Starkeya sp. ORNL1: one gene and its partner. The protein of the gene in region 1 interacts with the protein of each later gene in a pairwise test. Links are inferred from orthologs where the notes say so. Each region holds a gene or a part of one and is shown in the gene's direction. Other genes may lie near its edges.

Evidence for each region.
Region 2: the proteins of nusG (region 1) and rho interact in binary tests that used the Escherichia coli proteins (3 or more experiments, as listed by UniProt). The link is inferred for Starkeya sp. ORNL1 from one-to-one orthologs.

Annotation. Positions count from the first base shown.
Region 1 is NZ_CP048834.1:978,259-981,293, reverse strand. What follows is about bases 160-2,878. They hold nusG (transcription termination/antitermination protein NusG), read left to right. Parts: upstream 160-1,113; coding sequence 1,114-1,644; downstream 1,645-2,878. Other genes in these bases: rplA (50S ribosomal protein L1), read left to right, coding at 2,224-2,878; rplK (50S ribosomal protein L11), read left to right, coding at 1,773-2,219; secE (preprotein translocase subunit SecE), read left to right, coding at 905-1,102; tuf (elongation factor Tu), read left to right, coding at 160-452. Also shown: more of tuf, read left to right, coding at 1-159; more of rplA, read left to right, coding at 2,879-2,934. UniProt on the Escherichia coli protein: Part of the processive rRNA transcription and antitermination complex (rrnTAC). The complex forms an RNA-chaperone ring around the RNA exit tunnel of RNA polymerase (RNAP).
Region 2 is NZ_CP048834.1:3,939,734-3,943,014, forward strand. Bases 253-3,217 are described here. They hold rho (transcription termination factor Rho), read left to right. Parts: upstream 253-1,084; coding sequence 1,085-2,350; downstream 2,351-3,217. Other genes in these bases: hemE (uroporphyrinogen decarboxylase), read left to right, coding at 253-420; G3545_RS18755 (CopD family protein), read left to right, coding at 475-849; G3545_RS18765 (hypothetical protein), read left to right, coding at 2,361-2,720; G3545_RS18770 (hypothetical protein), read left to right, coding at 2,736-3,110. Also shown: more of hemE, read left to right, coding at 1-252. UniProt on the Escherichia coli protein: Facilitates transcription termination by a mechanism that involves Rho binding to the nascent RNA, activation of Rho's RNA-dependent ATPase activity, and release of the mRNA from the DNA template.

The DNA of each region.
Region 1 (3,035 bases):
TCGTCGGCATCCGTCCGACGGTGAAGACCACGGTGACCGGCATCGAGATGTTCCGCAAGCTGTTGGACCAGGGCCAGGCCGGCGACAATGTCGGCGTGCTGCTGCGCGGCACCAAGCGCGAGGACGTCGAGCGCGGCCAGGTTGTGTGCAAGCCGGGTTCGGTGAAGCCGCACACCAAGTTCAAGGCCGAGGCGTACATCCTGACCAAGGAAGAAGGCGGTCGTCACACCCCGTTCTTCACCAACTACCGTCCGCAGTTCTACTTCCGGACCACGGACGTGACCGGGATCGTGACGCTGCCGGAAGGCACCGAGATGGTGATGCCGGGCGACAACGTGACGGTCGACGTTGCGCTGATCGTGCCGATCGCGATGGAAGAGAAGCTGCGCTTCGCCATCCGCGAAGGCGGCCGCACCGTCGGTGCCGGCGTCGTCGCCAGCATCATCGAGTGAGCGAGGCTCTGCTTCGCAATGAAGATGTTTCGGGCGCCCCCAAGGGCGCCCGATTCGTTTTGCGCTATATTCCGCAGGCGTGTGCTCGTAGCCGCGGCGTGATGCGTGAATTGGGGCCGTCTGCCCCTTTACAGGTGCGGGCCGGATCAACTAGGAACAGCGCCCGGGCCGCCTCGGCGTGCTTAGGAGTGTAGCTCAACTGGTTAGAGCACCGGTCTCCAAAACCGGGGGTTGGGGGTTCGAGTCCCTCCACTCCTGCCACCTTCAAGAAGACGGCGGCAGGACAAGGATTGCAGCGCTCCCCATACTTGCGGATTCGGTGGCGCGTACAAATCTTCAGCATGTCCTTTGACGTAACCCGCCGCACAGGCTATACGCCCGCTCTACCCATTTGATTTGATGTGGACAGCGCGGGAATAACTCCCCCGCGCTAGAGGCGTTTCGAGACGAGCATGGCGAAGACGAACCCCGTCGAGTTCTTTCAGCAGGTCCGCGCGGAAACCCGCAAGGTCACCTGGCCGACCCGTCGCGAGACGCTCATCACCACGGCGATGGTGTTCGTCATGGTGGTGCTGGCGTCCCTCTTCTTCCTGGTCGCGGACCAGATCCTGAGCTTCGCCGTGGCGCAGCTCCTGCAGATCGGCCGTTGAGGGAAGGCGAGATGACGAAGCGCTGGTACATCGTCCACGCCTATTCGAACTTCGAGAAGAAGGTCGCGGACTCGATCAAGGAGCAGGCCGGGCAGCGTGGCCTCACCGACCTGTTCGAGCAGGTGCTGGTGCCGACCGAGAAGGTCGTCGAGGTACGCCGCGGCCGCAAGGTCGATGCCGAGCGGAAGTTCTTCCCGGGCTATGTGCTGGTGAAGATGGACCTCACCGACGAGGCGTTCCATCTGATCAAGAATACCCCGAAGGTGACCGGCTTCCTCGGCGCCGACAACAAGCCGATGCCGATCCCCGAGAGCGAGGCGATGCGCATCCTGCAGCAGGTGCAGGAGGGTATCGAGCGCCCGAAGCCCTCCATCACCTTCGAGGTGGGCGAGACGGTGAAGGTCGCGGACGGCCCGTTCGCTTCCTTCAACGGCATTGTCGAGGAAGTCGACGACGCCCGCTCGCGCCTCAAGGTGGCGGTGTCGATCTTCGGCCGGGCCACCCCGGTCGAACTGGAATTCGCGCAGGTCGAAAAGACCTGAGCGATCACGCCGGGGCGGCTCGCGCCACCCTGGCAGGTCGTGGGAGGGCAAGGCGGTCGCCAACCGTCTTCAACCCGCACCACGGACCCCTAAGCCGGCGGAGCGCCGGCGCATATTGGGAGTAAGACATGGCGAAGAAGATTACCGGCTATATCAAACTGCAAGTGCCCGCCGGGTCGGCGAATCCCGCCCCCCCGATCGGCCCCGCGCTCGGCCAGCGCGGCCTGAACATCATGGAGTTCTGCAAGGCGTTCAACGCGCAGACCGGCCAGCTGGAAAAGGGCATGCCGATCCCGGTCGTCATCACGGCGTACCAGGACCGTTCCTTCACCTTCGAGCTCAAGACCCCTCCGGTCTCCTACTTCCTGAAGAAGGCGGCGGGTCTCGAGACCAAGAAGAAGCCCGGCTCCGGCTCGAAGACGCCCGGCAAGGGCTTCGTCGGCAAGATCTCCAACGCCCAGATGCGCGAGATCGCCGAGAAGAAGATGAAGGATCTGAACTGCGACACCGTCGAATCGGCCGTGCGCATGATCGAAGGCTCCGCCCGTTCCATGGGCCTCGAGGTGGTGGGCTGAACCGATGGCAAACATTGCAAAGCGTGTCCGTGCTACCCGTGAAGGCGTCGATCGCCTGAAGCTCTATGGCCTCGACGAGGCTCTGGGCATGATCAAGGAGCGGGCCACCGCCAAGTTCGACGAGACCATCGAGGTCGCGATCAATCTCGGCGTCGATCCCCGCCATGCCGACCAGATGGTCCGCGGCGTGTGCAACCTGCCGAACGGCTCCGGCCGTACCGTGCGCGTTGCCGTGTTCGCGCGCGGCGCCAAGGCCGACGAGGCCAAGGCGGCCGGTGCCGACATCGTCGGCGCCGAGGACCTCCTGGAGATCGTCCAGGGCGGCACCATCGAGTTCGATCGCTGCATCGCCACGCCGGACCTGATGCCGCTGGTCGGCCGTCTCGGCAAGGTGCTCGGCCCGCGCGGCCTGATGCCGAACCCGAAGGTCGGCACCGTGACCATGGACGTGAAGGGCGCGGTGGAAGCTGCCAAGGGCGGCGCCGTCGAGTTCCGCGTCGAGAAGGCCGGCATCATCCACGCCGGCATCGGCAAGGCCTCGTTCCCGGTCGACAAGCTGGCCCAGAACATCCGCGCCTTCGCCGACGCGGTGGTCCGCGCCAAGCCGACCGGCGCCAAGGGCACCTATGTCCAGCGCATCGCGGTGTCCTCGACCATGGGCCCGGGCGTGAAGGTCGAGCCGGCCACGGTGCTCACCGCGGGTGCCGGCGCCTGATCGAGGTCGCGGTGGCGTGATCGCCGCTATGTGGAAATGTCAAGCCCCTGATGCTATCGGGGGTGACAAATCCACTTCGACCCTCTATATGGCAGGTTTCG
Region 2 (3,281 bases), 3.0 Mb from region 1 along the record:
GACAGCTGGGCCGGCGTGCTCAGCCCCGAAGAGTTCGTGCGCTGGAGCGTCCAGCCGATCGCCCGGATCGTCCGCGCGGTGCGGGTGAAAATCCCCGATGCCAAGGTGATCGGCTTTCCCAAGGGGGCGACGCTTCCCGGGCTGACGGCGCTGGTCAATGAGGCGGGCGTCGATGCGATCGGGCTCGACTGGACCGTGGATCGCCGGGCGGTGCGCTCGGCCCTTGGTGCCCGGGTGGCGCTGCAGGGCAATCTCGATCCGCTGCGACTGATTGCCGGTGGCCGGGCGCTCGATCAGGGGATAGACCGCGTCCTCGACGATTTCCGCGGCGCTGCCCATATCTTCAATCTCGGCCACGGCATCCGTCCGGAAACCCCGATCTCCCATGTCGAGCACATGCTGAAACGGTTGCGGGGCTGAGCCGTGCTCTATGAATGGATCAAGGCGCTGCACATCCTCGCGGTCATCTCCTGGATGGCGGGGATGCTCTATCTGCCGCGGCTGATGGTCTATCATTGCGAGGCGCCGCCGGGCTCGCCGCAGTCCGAGACCTTCAAGGTGATGGAACAGCGGCTGCTCAAGGCCATCATCAATCCGGCGATGGGCGTCACCTGGCTGGCCGGGCTCTATCTCGCCTGGGATGGCGGCTGGTATCTATCCGGCTGGTTTCACGTGAAATTCCTGCTGGTGCTGGCGATGAGCGCCGTGCACGGTTTCCTCACCGCCCGGGTGCGCGACTTCCAGCTCGACCGGAATACCCGCTCCGCGCGCTTCTACCGCATCGCCAACGAGGTGCCGACGGTGCTGATGATAGGCATCGTCATCCTGGTCGTGGTGAAGCCTTTCTAAACATTTCCGGTGGGCTTGCGCCGACTCGCTGCTTTGCCTATGTTGCCGATGCCTTCCACCAAGCTGGCTGACGCACAGACCTGCCTGATGTCGCTCCAGACACCGGCGCGTGCGCCGGACGGGTTCCGGACGAAACCGGTGCCGCTCCGCAGACCAGCGCCTTCCTTTCTCCTGACGCGTCCGGGTGCCCGCTAGAGGTCCACCTTTACGCTCTCCCAACTTCCGAGGCTTCCCCATGGGGGAAATGAAACTTCAGGACCTCAAGTCCAAGAATCCGGCCGAACTTCTGGTTTTTGCCGAAGAGCTTGAGGTCGAGAATGCCAGCACGCTGCGCAAGCAGGAGCTGATGTTCGCCATATTGAAACAGCTTGCCGCCCGCGAGACCGACATCATCGGCGAGGGCGTGGTCGAGATCCTGTCCGACGGGTTCGGCTTCCTGCGCTCGCCCGATGCGAATTATTTGCCGGGGCCGGACGACATCTATGTCTCGCCGTCGCAGATTCGCCGCTTCGGCCTGCGCACCGGCGACACCGTCGAAGGGCAGATCCGCTCGCCGAAGGATGGCGAGCGCTACTTCGCCCTGCTCAAGGTCAACACCATCAATTTCGAAGACCCGGAGAAAATCCGGCACAAGATCAATTTCGACAACCTCACGCCGCTCTATCCCGACGAGCGGCTGAAGCTCGAGCTCGAAGACCCGACCCGCAAGGATTTCTCGGCGCGGATCATCGATATCGTGGCGCCGATCGGCAAAGGCCAGCGCGGCCTCATCGTCGCCCCGCCGCGCACCGGCAAGACCGTGCTGCTGCAGAACATCGCGCAGTCCATCACCACGAATCACCCGGAGTGCTACCTCATCGTGCTGCTCATCGACGAGCGGCCGGAGGAAGTCACCGACATGCAGCGCTCGGTGAAGGGCGAGGTGGTCTCCTCCACCTTCGACGAGCCGGCCGCCCGCCACGTCCAGGTCGCGGAGATGGTGATCGAGAAGGCCAAGCGCCTGGTCGAGCACAAGCGCGATGTCGTCATTTTGCTGGATTCGATCACCCGTCTCGGGCGCGCCTACAACACCGTGGTGCCGTCCTCCGGCAAGGTGTTGACCGGCGGTGTCGATGCCAACGCCCTGCAGCGCCCCAAGCGCTTCTTCGGTGCGGCGCGCAATATCGAGGAGGGCGGCTCGCTGACCATCATCGCGACCGCGCTGATCGAGACCGGCTCGCGCATGGACGAAGTGATCTTCGAGGAGTTCAAGGGCACAGGTAACTCCGAAGTCATCCTCGACCGCAAGGTCTCCGACAAGCGCGTGTTCCCGGCGATCGACATCACCCGCTCCGGCACCCGCAAGGAGGAGCTGCTGGTACCGAGCGACGTGCTGAAGAAGATGTATGTGTTGCGGCGCATCCTCAATCCGATGGGCACGGTTGACGCTATCGAGTTCCTGCTCGACAAATTGCGCCAGACCAAGACGAATGGCGACTTCTTCGACTCCATGAACACATGAGGCATGCGGGATGGGCGCGCGGCGGTTCATGTTGATGATCCTTGCTGCGTGGCTCGTCTCGGCCGCGCCCGCTGCCGCCGGCGTCTCCGATCGGGAGCCGGCGAGCGGGGCGCTATGGCTCGCCGTCATCGCCGTGGCGGGCATGAGCTGGGTGATGGCGTGCCGCCGCTGGTGGCTGCCGCTGCTGATCTGGGCTCCGGTGGCGTTCCTCGCCTCCGAGCTGATCGCCGAGCTGGGCGATCCAATCATTGGTCCGGCCGTTCGTGATGAACTTGGAGCCGGCTACATACTTCAGGCCGATCTGTGCAGTGCGCTGCTGGTCGTCGTGCCGCTGATGTTCGCGAATATTCGCATGGCCAGACTTCGTTAGTTCGGGTAGCGGCCGATGGCCAGACAACTCGCACTCGCACTTGCCCTTGCTCTCTTATTCTCCGGATCAACGCTGGCGATGGGTGAGGTTGCGGACAAGCAATCTGCTCCGGAGATATTCTGGGTTTATGCGGTCGTGGTGGCTTGCCTAAGTTGGGGCGCGGGCATGCTGCGCTGGTGGCTGCCGCTAGTTGTGGCCGCGTTCGCCTCCGTTGCCTCGTTCGGAATTTTGGTCGAACTGAACGACCCGGCTCTCGGTCCTGCAATCAGGAATGAGCTTGGTCCAGGCTACGTCGCCCAAGCCTATCTATGGACATCGGGTGCCGTGATGGTGCCGTTAGTAATTACCGCGTGGCGACGATTGGCGATGCGTTCACGTGATTCGAAGTAAGGTAGCCGTCTTATCATCGAGGTCACGTCCACCAATGCAACCAGCGCGAGTCTCTTAGTTCGATTCGCCTGCGAAATATCGGTCCCCACAATTGACTCGGGACGGCGATTTAAGGCGTCAGACGAGGATAGATGCCTGAAAGGGCGCTTGTGACTCCACGGGCCATTTGCG